2 regions of the Fictibacillus sp. Mic-4 genome follow, and region 2 is predicted to be linked to the other one. Evidence: a T-box and tRNA genes for the amino acid it is inferred to sense, from the RefSeq annotation. Region 2 holds a T-box; the other holds one or more tRNA genes.
The links. A T-box is a leader RNA that pairs with one kind of tRNA and senses whether it is charged. The one in region 2 lies ahead of WD019_RS19220 (valine--tRNA ligase), so its partner is inferred to be a tRNA-Val.
Positions count from the first base shown of each region.

Region 1: it encodes a tRNA-Val, which carries the amino acid that the T-box ahead of WD019_RS19220 (valine--tRNA ligase) is inferred to sense. The anticodon was not compared.

Region 1 is NZ_JBBHZM010000001.1:145,428-152,513, forward strand. Features, by position in the region: gene WD019_RS00735 (hypothetical protein) at 1-616, shown strand, start outside; gene WD019_RS00740 (hypothetical protein) at 754-1,647, shown strand; gene WD019_RS00745 (GNAT family N-acetyltransferase) at 1,831-2,268, opposite strand; gene WD019_RS00750 (2'-5' RNA ligase family protein) at 2,271-2,783, opposite strand; gene WD019_RS00755 (alpha/beta hydrolase) at 2,916-3,644, opposite strand; gene WD019_RS00760 (phosphatidylglycerophosphatase A family protein) at 3,760-4,314, shown strand; tRNA gene WD019_RS00765 (tRNA-Val) at 4,448-4,519, shown strand; gene WD019_RS00770 (hypothetical protein) at 4,850-5,107, opposite strand; gene WD019_RS00775 (hypothetical protein) at 5,218-5,376, opposite strand; gene WD019_RS00780 (CotH kinase family protein) at 5,501-6,601, shown strand; gene WD019_RS00785 (hypothetical protein) at 7,073-7,086, opposite strand, start outside.
Region 2 is NZ_JBBHZM010000045.1:1,604-8,689, reverse strand. Features, by position in the region: gene WD019_RS19230 (diguanylate cyclase) at 1-181, opposite strand, end outside; gene WD019_RS19225 (bifunctional folylpolyglutamate synthase/dihydrofolate synthase) at 298-1,593, opposite strand; gene WD019_RS19220 (valine--tRNA ligase) at 1,682-4,330, opposite strand; T-box leader at 4,379-4,676, opposite strand; gene WD019_RS19215 (hypothetical protein) at 4,871-5,065, shown strand; gene ysxE (spore coat protein YsxE) at 5,135-6,190, opposite strand; gene WD019_RS19205 (hypothetical protein) at 6,187-7,086, opposite strand, start outside.

The sequences.
Region 1 (7,086 bases), on a different contig from region 2:
ATTTTGCATCGACATTCAAGTAGAAGCTGAGGTTAAACTCGAAGTACTCGCTAAATTCTGTACGCCAAGAAGCAATGACTTAGTATCATCTGTTGAAGATAATGATGTTTGCCCAGATATCAGCTTCCCTGAACAATGTCCGGGAATTTTCCCAAGACCGAATTGTGATTGTGCAGCAAGCGGGGAAGCTAATGGGATGACGGGTGAAAACGCATCGGAAAGAGGACGATTGGCAGTTCTTGCTGACATTTGCCCGAATTGCAGCATTCATGACAGCTCATTGCGCTTTACTTTCGAAGATCTTGATACGAGCGACGGCCAAAAGAATTTTACATTTACAGCTACCGACTTTGATCAAGAAACATTATGCTGCGAAGAATTTAAAGGCGGACTTAAGTTAACCATTTCCGGTACCGGAAGGTTGGGAGATGGGGAAGAATTCGACTTTAACTTTGCGGCAGTAGACAGCAAGTCAGGTGATTTATTCCAGCTACAATTAATTAACGATCGTGGAGTCACCGTATTTGAATCTGGAATTGTCAGTGTAGAAGAAGGTAATTTAACCGTGTCAGATTGTGTAACATTTGAAGATATTAAATTTAAACCACAACCATAAATGAAATGATCTGAAGAGTGAAAAGAGCGGGAGGTGCATCTCGCTCTTTTTCATAAAAATAAATGAAATAAAAATGAACGAATGCATTTTACATACATAATATAATGATGGGAGCCTATGTTGAAGGGGGAATCGGGATGAATTCTCAAAAAGAGCGTTTGAGCTATGACCGCTTAATTTCACGAACGCAGTATTACCAGGAAAAAACGCTTGATCTTGAAAGGAAGCTTGTATTTGCTGAAGAGACGATCGAACGTCTGCAATCCGAATTGAAGGCTGCCTCGCGAGAAAAAGAACTTGAAGAAAAGGAAATGGAAATTCAAAAGTTAAAAGTGGAGTTAGAAAACGTATATAGCCAGTTAAATGAAGCGAAAAAAGTGAACCATGAACAACGAATATTAGATTACGAAGATTTGCTTAGCAAGATTCAGGTTGAAATCAACGAAAAGGATCAACTTCTTGAATCGTACCAACAACGGATAAAGGGTCTTGAAAAAAGGTTGAATTTGAGAAAAAATGTGGATCGCACGTTACTGAACTTTCCGGAAAATGGATCGGGCACGTTAGTTGAAAAAGCAGATTTTAACAGCATTTGTTATTTCAATAGTTCGGTCATATTTAACGAAAATCGGACCGGGATCATTAAAGGTTCTTTCCATATGGAGAATACGGGCATTCAGCCGCTTGAAAATCCATACATCTGTTTTCGTTTTCAGCCGGAGGAAGCATGCATCTTAAAAGGAAAAATATTCTCTCCAGAACTTCATACTGCCAATAGCGATCAGCTGGCGAATTTTGGATGGATGTTCATGGATAATGAATGGGCGAATGCGGCAAAAGAACGAGGAGAAATATGGATATGCCCTATCCAGGAAACGAAGATTTTACCGGGTGAATCTTTAGCTGTTCAAGATTTCCAGATCCCATTTAAAAAAGATATCGATCACAACATTATCGTAGAAGCCTTTGTCTTTTATAACAAGCAACAATATAAGGTGAAGGCGGTGAATCACATCGCTGTAAACTTTTAACAGAGGATGTTCAAAAAGTCCGGGAAACATTACGGTCGGATTTCTTTGTTGGCTTGCTATTCCGTTGCTCACGTATTAAATGTATACGTTCCGCTACTCAAAGCTGCGCCGCCGTGAACTCCTCCGTCCTGTTTGTCCTCCTTTTTGAACAGGATGATTGAAAAAAAGTATTAGAAACATCATTCAAGATGTTCCTAATACTTTTTTCATGGCAACATGGGGTATATCCGCATCAAGAAAGGTTTCTTCTGAGATGAGATCATATCCCAATTTTTTGTAAAAATCTTTTGCCTGTACTTGTGCATATAATAGAAGTGCAGGATATTGGTTTTTCACTGCGACCTGCTCCATGTGCCTCATCATTAACGCACCGAGATTTTTATTTCGGTATGACTTAAGAATGCAGACACGCTCTACTTTAGCGCCGTCATCTATAGGGCGCAGCCTTGCAGCGCCAACGGGTTTATCCTCATCATAAAGGACAAAATGGAGAGACTCCGCTTCACGTTCATCAATTTCAAGTTCTTCAGGCACATTTTGCTCTTGTACGAAAACTTCTTTCCGGACTTCGAGCGCATCTTTGTAAGCGCTATCAGATGTTGTTACAATGGAAAATTTCATGGTTACTTTCCTCCCAGCTTAAACTCTCGATAAGGTAACCAGTTGCCTTTTTCGGACTTTCTTAGCAAATGGATGCTTTCAACTACTTCCTGGTGCCTGATATCGAGCATTTTTAAGCGTTCCAACACATCCGCATGTTCAATATCGGATAATTTTTGAGCCAATGTTAAATGAGGCACAAAATTATAGCGCTCTTCATTTTCTAGTGGGCCTGAATAAAAGGCATCATGCAATGCACGTAAATCATGCCCATCGTTCACTTTTAAATAAATAACATTGTTTACGGGATGGAAGGAACCAACCTTTTCAATCGTAATTTCAAATGGAGGAACATTTTTGGTGATTCTTTCGATGTAGTCAACGATATTATCAATTTCTGAGTCAGATGCATCAAAGCTTTCCTTTAGCGTAATATGTGCAGCAATCCATGCATAGTGCGGGTCATAACGTTTTCGATAAGAATTCACTTTTTCTTGCAGCTCTTTTGATGGGAAAATAACGATACCATATCTCATATAATTTCCTCCTTTGCATTATGCTAAAAGCGAGCGGCGACTTTATAGTGGGCAAAAATCGCTACGAAGTTCATAAATACTGCTGCTGCTTTTTATTAGTATAGCAAATATTCCTACAGTTTCCCAGTTTGGCTATAATCCGTAACAAAATTTTAACGCGGGATAAAGGTCTTTCTGCCAGTTTGCCCAAAGATGATTACCGTTAAATTCAGTATAGCGATACTCAAGCTGCTTATTAGAAAGGACAGAATGTAATGTTCTGTTCGGTGTTAAAAAATCTTTAATGCCTCCCGCGGGGCTTTTAAACTGATGCTCCTCATCGCCAATCGAATGATAAATCGTAAGTAGATCCAACGTGTTCGCAGTCTCGGCCATATGTATGATGTCATTGTCAATAAAAGGTGATTGTAAAATTAATTTGCCAAACGTTCTCGGGAAGAGAAGTCCGGCTTTAAGAGCAACATAGCCGCCAAGGGAGTCGCCCATTAAGCCAAATCCGGCTCCAAGCAAATACGTAGCGAAATGTTCATTGATGAATGGAACGAGTTCAAAAGCGAGAAACCGCAAATAGCTTTCATGTTTCTCCCCTTCAGGGTGGTATTTGGCTGGACGATCTTTGCCGCGATTATGATCAACTGCAACGATGATTAATTCCTCAATTTCTTTTTGGCGAATGAGTTCATCTGCCGTGCTCGCAAGCTTCCCGAGTCGAAAATAATCCTGGCCGTCCTGGGCAATAAGTACAGGATATTTATATAAAGGAGAATAGTTTTCAGGATAGTAGATCAACAGCCGGATTTCTTCTTTTAATGTATTGCTGTAGATCATTTGTTCTTTTATTTCGCCATTTATGGTAGCCATTCAAATCCCCCAATTGTCAAAAGTCGAGTGTTGTTTGCCGTTTCATTGTATCATAAATGCTATAATGGAAAAAATAGCACCATCCGTCGAAAATACTGATATAGAGGTGAGTTAGATGAGAAAGCGTATTTCTAGTCGTGAAGTAGAAATTGCTGCAAGAACATTATTAGCTGAGCGTGGTGTGAAAGTAACGGATATTGCCGAAATTGTTTATGAAATGCAGGCGCCGTTTTCACCGAATTTGACGATGGAAGAATGTATTGAAAGCGTTGAGGCTGTTCTGATGAAACGAGAAATCCAACATGCCTTATTGGTCGGCATTGAGCTTGACAAACTTGCCGAAGAAAGGAAGCTTTCAGAGCCGCTGCAATCCATAATTGAAACAGATGAAGGGCTTTTTGGCGTGGATGAAACGATCGCCTTAGGCGCCGTCTTTGGCTATGGAAGCATAGCGGTGACTACGTTTGGTTATCTCGATAAATATAAGACCGGAATCATTCGCAGCCTTGATACGAAAACAACCAATAGAGTGCATACGTTTTTAGATGATTTAGTTGGAAGCATTGCGGCAAATGCGTCGAGTAGATTAGCTCACCGGCTCAGGGATAAGGAAGAAAGGCTGTCTTTAGAGGAAATACGCAAGCATGATCAGGAAGAGAAAATCGGCTAAAAAGCGTGAGCTGCCTGATCCTATCAGGGTTGGGCAGTTGGGGTTTAATTTTTTTATAAAAAACTCTTGCAAAAATTCATTAAGCCATATATAATAAAACTTGTCCGATACAAAAGAATACATAGTTAATCATGAGCCGTTAGTTCAGCGGGAGAATGCCACCTTGACAGGGTGGAGGTCACTGGTTCGAACCCAGTACGGCTCATTCCTATTATAGCACTTTGCTTAAAGCAAAGTGCTTTTTATTTAGCAAAACGAAAATTCAGTCTTCCATTTCTTTTATATTAGGCTGAGAACCACTTTTAAACGTTTCTATCGTTTCAGAAAACCCAAAAATACGAGTTTTATTTTCTAAACTAACGAATGTATTGTCCAAACTCTGTGTTCTATTTTCCAAACTACCCAAATTATTGTCCGAACACCGTATTTTATTTCCAATTTGCTGAATGTATTGTCTAAACTAGAGTAATTATTGTCCGAAGGCAATTCGTTGCTTCCGTATCCGTTCTTCGTAAAAACCATCGTGTCTTCCTTCCTACTCGCGTCCAACATCCGCAACTTCAGAACCGTTCCTTGCAATTGGCGGGAATTGTGGATCCTGTCCGGGAAATGACATAGGGGCAGCATGCGGTGATGCTCCGATCATCGCTTTGAGCTCTTCGTATGTTAAATATAATGGCTCCATCGGAAAACCGGTGCTCCACAGCCACCAATCTGCTACCGTCGGGGGAGTGGGGGAGATCGGAAATGGGAAAGCCGGGGAAAACCATTGTCGAACAACGGAATCGTTCATTTTTTCTCTCCCTTTCAAAATGGTCTTATGCCAGTATATGCAAAAAATGAAATAGTTGGGACCAAAAGAAATGCTCAGAATCGTCGCGTAGCCGATTCCGCTCTTCCTCATTATTGTGGACGTTTTGCAGCGATTCCGTCACCTTCAATAGCGGCACGTTCTTCAAAGGCTTTCTCCACTTTTGCCGGAATACGGTTTCTGGAAATTTTATTTTCACCAGAATAACCATTACCTTGAGCCGGTGAGTATTGATTTTTGATGTTTTTCATTTTAGTAGTCCTCCTTGAAGGTATTTTGTGAAAAAAGGCACGTTGTAATGCATTGGACTGTATTATCGGTGTCGTATTGAATAGAATGGCAGCATATATATGAAAACAAAAAAGGAAAGATAGGATGCAATCAAAAAGAAAACTTCCGTTGTATTCGATTCGTATTGAAGAGAAGAATGTTAAAGCGTTAAATAAAGATGTATCGTCTGACCGGCCAGTTCCCGCTAATTTATCGATCAGCAACAGCCGAATCGACAAAATGAAAATTATGATCAGTTATCGTGGAGCCCATATTCGAAAACTGCCTAAAAAATCTTATCAGTGCACATATGTAAAGCCGGATATGTTTTCAGGGGAAAAAGAATTTCATTTGAATGCGGAATACATCGACCACTCCTTTATTCGAAATAAACTATCCTTTCATTTCTTCCAGATGATTGGCTGTCTGGCGCCTGAAGCCAATCATATCCTTCTCGAGATCAATGATGAATTTCAGGGGATATACTTGCGGCTGGAATCCGTCGACCGCTATTTCTTAAAACAAAAAGGTTTGCCGGATGGGGCGATTTATTACGCTGAGAATGATGATGCGAACTTTTCCCTCATTAGCCCTATCGATAACGATGTAAAGGACTCCTTCGATTCGGGCTATAGCCGGAAATACGGTACAAAAGAAGATGATGAAAAACTAAAGCAATTCATCTATAAAATCAATACAGTGCCGCAAGCCCAATTCGGCAAGGAAATCATTAAGCATGTGAATGTGGACAAATATTTGCGCTGGTTGGCCGGCGTTGTTTGCACACAAAATTTTGACGGGTTTATTCATAATTACGCTTTGTATTATCCGAGAGAAACAGGGTTGTTTGAGCTTATTCCATGGGATTATGACGCAACATGGGGAAGGGATATCCACGGCCGGATGTTAGCCTATGATTATATCCCGATCGAAGGCTATAATACGCTAACCGCAAGAATCCTGGACGTTCCGGCTTTCCGAAAACAATATAAAATGTTGATGAGAAAAATTTTAAATCATCAATTTACCTTAGAACAATTAATGCCAGTGATAAATATGATGTACGATCAATTACGGCCATATGTCGATCAAGACCCGTATAAAGGCAAATATTCAGGCCGTTTTGAAAAAGAGCGGCATGTCATTTCACAGTATATTAAACAGCGAAATCGATATTTGAAACAGCATTTATTAGAATTGGATTAAAACGTAAAACTCCATCGCCAAATGATGGAGTTCTGCCATTAAGGAATGTGAATTGACTTAATATGGTGTAAATTAAGAATGACCGTTTCGCCTCGAGCCAGTGTCAATTCAATAGAGTTGCCAATTATTTTTTCGAGTTTGCCGATTTTGCGGCTATCACTGCCAGGGTCGAGGACGATGAGTTGATCGATGAACTTTCTTAATTGTTCTTCAAGAGTGCGGCAAGCGAAACATTGGGTGGCTTTAGAGGAAGGTCCTGGTTCCTTAATCCATATAGGGTTTGATTCGCGGTATAAGGTGTCAGCTTAGTCTTTTATTCTCCTGTTTACAAAACATGTATGGATTTAAATCTATCGTAATCCCACCTTGTATCCATTGACTTGGAAAATGTAGCTGTAAGAAGGGCTCCTTTGCGGTTAAATTTTAAAATGATGATAAGATGCCCTTCTTACAACCTGGTTTATATGAGTACTAGCACATTCTCG
Region 2 (7,086 bases):
TCGTATCTACTATTTTCAGCGGAAACATGGAGACAATGATTGTTAAAATGACAAAAATAGAAAGATCAAGAAAATGGACGGTGTTTGGAAAATCCGTTAAGGCGAATCCTAACCAGAGTGCAAGGGGATAGAGCAAGAGCCAATATAGGATAATTTGATATTGCGATTTCTTCTTTACCATACTCAAGCCTCTCCCCTTACTTCAAGCCTATATTTTTGGTATAATAAGGAATTTTACTAGGTCATTTATATCACTCTCTATTTTATCAAATAGTTTTGAAAATTGGAATCGATATTTTATGAGTTTGTAAAATAGCCTCGCACGTCTGAAATAAAGTAAAGGGAACCTGTTACAACGATGATGTCGTCTCTTCCTGCGCTTTTCATAAGTTTTTGGAGGGCATGTCTCCAATTTTCATCATAAAATTTGTTTGGAAATTGGCTTCGATCATATAGGTCTTTTGCACTACTTGATCGATGGAACGAGAATGTCGTAAAGGTAATTGTTTGAACAAGTCCGTAAATTTCCGCTAGCATTTCATCAATCTCTTTATCCGCTAATGCTGTAAATAAAAGATGAATCTTTTTCTCCGGATAATGGGATTGCAATGTATCACGCAGGCTTCTTATCCCTTCAGGATTATGGGCCCCATCTAAAATAACGATCGGGTCTGAAGAAACAAGTTCAAATCTCCCTTGCCATTTCGCTTTTTTCAACCCTTCTTGAACCGCTTCCTGTTCTACACAGAACGCGTAATAGAAGTTCAAATAGTCTATTGCCATAAGTGCAAGTGCCGCGTTTTTTACCTGGTGTTCACCTTTCATGGAAAGATGGAGATTTTCCCGTCTGACTAAAAGAGATTCATAGGAGAAGACTTCTTCCCCGTTTTCTACTGTCCGGTTCTCATATGAAAATTGCTCATTCAGTACAAAACAATTCGCATGTTGGCGTTTCGCTTTTTCTTTAATGACCTGTAAGGCAGCTGGCTCTTCAGCACCGGTAATGACGGGAATGCCAAATTTAATGATCCCCGCTTTTTGCCCGGCAATCTCTTCAATTGTGTTTCCTAGAATGTTCATATGGTCATAACCGACATTCGTAATAATAGAGAGAATCGGGTGAATGACATTTGTCGAATCATGCAAGCCTCCAAGCCCAACTTCATAAATAACGACATCCGGGTAAGCAATATTTGCAAAATACAATAACGAAATTGCGGTGATCACTTCAAATTCAGTCGGCGAGCCCAGTTCTGTTTCGGCCAATTCTTCTGCAAGCGGCCTCACTTGATTAGCCAGCTGCAGAAAATCTTCATTGCTGATCGGCTGCCCGTTTACACTGATTCTTTCATTAAACGTAATGACATAAGGCGACGTAAACGTACCTACTGTATAGCCCGCTTCCTCCAGCATATGGCGCAAGTAGGTGACGGTTGATCCTTTTCCGTTCGTTCCGGCCACATGGATTGTTTTAATGTGCCGTTCAGGATGATTGAGACGTTCAAGCATCCATTCCATTCGTTTCAATCCTGGTTTGATTCCAAATGTCAACAATCCGTGAACCCAATTTAGTGCTTCTTCAAAAGTGTTCATTAAAAACCTTCCTCTCTTACTATTCCGCTGGTCTTTTTGAACGAGTAGAAGGACGAATCCTTTTACGAAGAACCCGTCCTTACATCCATTATCCTTTTAATTCTTGAATTCTTGCTTCAACGTTCGCACGTTTTTCGAGGTAATCTTTTTCTTTTGCACGCTCTTCTTCAATCACTTTTTCAGGCGCTTTCTTTATGAATCCTTCATTGCTTAATTTCTTTTGAACACGCTCGACCTCTTTGTTGTATTTTTCCAATTCTTTTTCTAAACGTTTAATTTCTTCCTCAATGTTAATTAAGCCTTCTAATGGCAAATACATTTCAACCCCCGTAAGAACGGCGCTCATCGATTTGTCTGGAGCCGATAATTCGGTTGCGATCACAAGCGAACTCGGGTTACAGAAACGTTCGATGTAGTTCCGGTTCGCACGAAGCGCCTTTAATACTTCTTCACTTTTTGGCTTAAGCTGCATTTCAATCGGCTTGCTTGGGGCTACATTCATTTCAGCGCGAATGTTGCGGATCGAACGGATGAGTTCGGTAATAAGACTCATCTCTTTCGCCGCTTCAGGGAAATGCAAGTCTTCCCGGTGTTTCGGCCAGCTGCTGACCGTGATGGATTTACCTTCATGCGGCAAGTGCTGCCAGATTTCCTCTGTAATAAACGGCATGAACGGATGAAGCAATCGCAATGTGTGATCAAGAACATAAGCTAAAACCGAGCGAGTCGATTTCTTCGCCGCCTCATCTTCCCCATATAGTGGTAGCTTCGCCATTTCGATGTACCAATCACAAAGGTCATCCCAAATAAAGTTATAAAGCAGACGGCCAACCTCGCCGAATTCATAAGCATCGATTAAACGTGTAACATCGGCAACCGTTTCATTGAATCGGGTTAAAATCCATTTGTCCGCTAATGATAAATCTCCGGTTAAATCGATTTCCTCCGCCTTCATTCCGTCCATATTCATAAGCGCAAAACGGGAAGCGTTCCAGATCTTATTCGCGAAGTTCCATGTTGATTCAATTTTTTCCCAGTAGAAGCGAAGATCGTTCCCCGGCGAGCTTCCGGTAGATAAGAAGAACCTTAATGCATCGGCACCGTATTTTTCAATGACATCCATCGGATCGACACCATTGCCGAGCGACTTGCTCATCTTTCTTCCTTCCGAGTCGCGAACTAATCCATGGATTAATACATCTTTAAATGGCCGTTCACCTGTAAACTCTATCCCCTGGAATATCATGCGCGCTACCCAGAAGAAAATAATATCGTAACCGGTTACGAGTACATTGGTTGGATAATAACGTTTAAAGTCTTCGGAGGCTTGATCAGGCCAGCCCATCGTTGAAAAAGGCCATAGCGCGGATGAGAACCACGTATCCAAAACATCTGTATCCTGCTCCCAGTTTTCAATGTCTTTCGGCTGTTCGCGACCAACGTAAATTTCACCTGTTTCTTTATGGTACCAGGCAGGAATTCTGTGGCCCCACCAGAGCTGCCGGGAAATGCACCAATCGCGAATATTTTCAATCCAGCGCAAGTACGTTTTCTCGAATCGTTCCGGAACAAAGTTAACTTTGTTTTCGGATTTTTGCAGTTCAATCGCTTTTTCGGCGAGCGGCTTCATTTTAACAAACCATTGCGTCGAAAGATACGGTTCAACAACTGCCCCGCTTCGTTCAGAATGGCCGACGGAATGCATATGTTCTTCAATTTTAAAGAGAACACCCAATTCTTGAAGATCTTTTACGATTTGCTTGCGGCATTCAAAGCGATCCATTCCCTGGTATTTACCCGCATTTTCGTTCATTTTTCCGGATTCATCCATGACTAAAATGCGCTCAAGGTTATGGCGGTTTCCGATCTCAAAGTCGTTCGGATCATGTGCCGGAGTAATTTTTACCGCCCCGGAACCGAACTCCATATCGACATAGTCGTCTCCAATAATTTCGATCTCACGGCCAACGATTGGCAAGATCGCTTTTTTCCCGATTAAATGCTTGTAGCGTTCATCATCCGGGTGGACGGCGATCGCAGTATCACCAAGCATCGTTTCCGGACGTGTTGTCGCAATTTCAATCGAACCGGAGCCGTCAGCAAGCGGATAGCGCATATGATAAAAAGCACCTTGAACATCTTGATAAATAACCTCGATGTCGGATAACGCCGTTTTCGTTTCTGGATCCCAGTTAATGATATATTCCCCGCGGTAAATAAGGCCTTTTTCATAAAGGGTAACGAAAACTTCACGAACCGCTTTAGACAACCCTTCATCAAGAGTGAAACGTTCACGGGAATAGTCGAGGGAGAGCCCTAATTTTGCCCATTGCTTACGGATAAAATCAGCATATTCTTCTTTCCATTCCCATGACTTTTCAAGAAACTTTTCACGCCCTAAATCATAGCGGGAAATTCCCTGTTCACGAAGTTTCCCTTCTACCTTTGCCTGTGTAGCAATTCCGGCATGGTCCATTCCCGGAAGCCATAGTACGTCATAGCCTTGCATTCGCTTTGCGCGAGATAAAATATCTTGAAGCGTTGTATCCCATGCATGCCCTAAATGCAATTTTCCAGTAACGTTTGGCGGCGGAATAACGATCGTATAGGGTTCCTTTTGCTCATCACCTGTCGCTTCAAAAAATTTCCCATCAAGCCAAAATTGATACCAATTGGCTTCTGCCTGCTTCGGGTCATATTTCGTAGGCATCGAAATTTCCTTTTTCTCTGTCGGCATCTTCATCTACTCCTTAAAAATTGTACAAATAAAAAACTCCCTCCGCCCTCAAAGGACGAAAGAAGTTATTTTCGCGGTACCACCTTTGTTTGCAGCTTAGAGGTTAGATGTGAGGATTGGAGTTTGGTCCCTAACACGAAACCAGCTAAGTGCACACTCGATTTGATAACGGTTTTCCCGGCTTCTTCTACTTTCCGATGTCTCACAAAAGTGAACACATTTAAAAATTTTCAAAGAAGCTGCTCCAGGGCGACCTTCCAATACCGGAACACTTAGGAAATCTCTCAGCTGCTGATTTCCCTCTCTTAAAGGCCGGACATGTACTCTTCCCTTTCTTCGCATACCTTTATATTAAACTTAAAGATATTTTAACTTTCTTCCCTACTTATCGTCAATAGCTTATCCATCGATTGTAACAATTATACTATTCTTCTAAGGGAAAAATGGTGCCTCGATTTTGTTCACCATTGAAATAATCGTGCATAAAATGGGTATTAACCTAGATTCCTGGATCGATTCAACATGAAAAGAGGGGTATCGATGGCAAGGAGAGCTTTTCGGAAATATCGAATGCCGAACTGGCTGCAAAACATTCGAGATGTTGTAGCCCAATTTACAATCCCGCTCATCGTCTTTCAATTGATCAGAACCATTATCTTCCCATCCGCGGTCGACTTTTTTCTCATACTAATCTTGTTGGTCCTTCATTTATGCTTTACGCTTGAAGTTTTTTAAAAAGTCATGTGCTGTAAGGAGGCACATGACTTTTTTCTCGGCAAATTAAAGGATCCCATATAGGTTGCCCTATATGGGATTTTGATTCGTCTGTTCGTTTGGATTGGCCTCGTTCTCTGGAGGCGGTGGCGGCATTAAAATAAAGCCGCACAGTTCGGTAATACGTTTTAAAGCGGAAATTCTTCGCTCCAATCGATGAACCATTTCAAGTTGAGTAAACCTACCTCTATTATTTAAATACATATCAACCGAATGAAATAAAGGCTCAGGAAAACTTAAATAACTGACTAGAAGGCTTTTTTCTTCATCTAACAAAGGCAGTCTTGCCTGATAAATTCCGAAATACCGCATTCCATCTTCAATCTTCCAGGTAGGACTATGAACGGCTTTCCGAAAGAAAATGGCCAGGTCCCTTACCGGTGTATCGAGGACGGCTTTTTCAAAGTTTAATAAATGCACTTCCCCATGATGACTGAAAAGGACATGATTTCTTGACACCTTGCCATTACAAAGCACACTTCGATATCTCTTTTCACTTTGACATGTATTATACCATTCGCCTAACCGCTGCTTCGCTTCTTCCGCCATCCTCATCATCTCGTGAAAATGGCTTAAATACGTTAGTTCGAATGGGGACATATACAATTTCCGTTCTGCTTCTTCAGCAAAACGTTCCATTTCCAGCTGACGCCCTTCCCACCGATTCATTAAATAGTGGTATGACTGTTCCACGACTTCCGGTGAAAAGTCTTGTTCTTTTAATGTCAGTACATGTATTTTCGCGATCTCTCCAATAAGATCATCTTCCCTGCTTAAACTTGTGCGCGGTGTTCCCGAAAACCATGGCATTAAATAATACACATTATTTCCATACTGAACCGTGTAATCCCCATATTTCGTAGGGTACAGGGGAACCATTCGATGATAGCCAATTTCTGATAACCGCTGAATGACATGCGTAAACCAACGGCGTTCTTCTTCGTTCATTTTTGTTTCTTTTAAGGCAAATGTTCCACGTTTCGTAATAACTTTCTTTACTTTTCCAACGGCCTCAATTCTTTCAGGATAAAGATCATATTGAAAAAGAATTGGCCCATAGTTTTGAACCTCATTTGGAAAACTCATAGGGCCACCTTCCTTCTTTTTTCATCCAGCCAATCCGTATAATGGTGCAGCAATACCCGATTTCGTTCCCAGTCTTGTTCAAAATTTCGCAGAATCGTCATCATTTCGGACAGTTCGCTTTCTTGAAGCCGGTCTAAACATTCATACAATTCTATCGGAGCTAATATTTCAGCAAGAAGCAAAAAGCCATGTTCCGTTTCTAACGAGAAATGGTCATTAATGCATGTTAACAGCTTCTTTAACGAGTAAGGGCTCGAGTTGTTCAGCCATTTTATTAAAAAAATGCGTAACGATCTATATCCGAGCTCCGGACGAGCCGTTCCCCCTTCATAAAAAAATAAATTAAATATTTCTTTTCCCTTCCGCCCATCCAATCGATCAAGTAGTGGTAAGGGAATTCCTCTAAAGGTTTCTGTCAGTTCAAGCGCTCTTTTTTGCCGTTTATCCGCTTCAAGCAGACACTTTTTCACACTTTCAAAAGATGCCCCTTCTTCTTTATACTTCCTCAACCTCTCGAGACACTTTTTAAACGAATAATCATTCTTAACTGCTATTTCTTTATATTTATCGTGTAATTTTATGCCGGTCTGTAATAGCCCTCCGATCAATTGCCCCCAATTTTCCTCATACCCCGCACACGGAACAGTCGTTGTCACATGGTCATGCAGCGTAATATACGTAGTTCCCGATGCGATCCACGGATTCTGGTTGGCTGTGCGTAACATTCGATCCGTGGCAACGTTCATTCCAAGTGCAACTTCATCCCGCCATTCGATATGCCAATTTAAAAGTTGTTCCTCCGCCCAAAACCTTACTTGCTTATCCCCTAAATTTGTTGAAATGACTTTATTTTCTTCTTTCCATTCGGCATGATCCAATTGATAATGCTCGGCGAT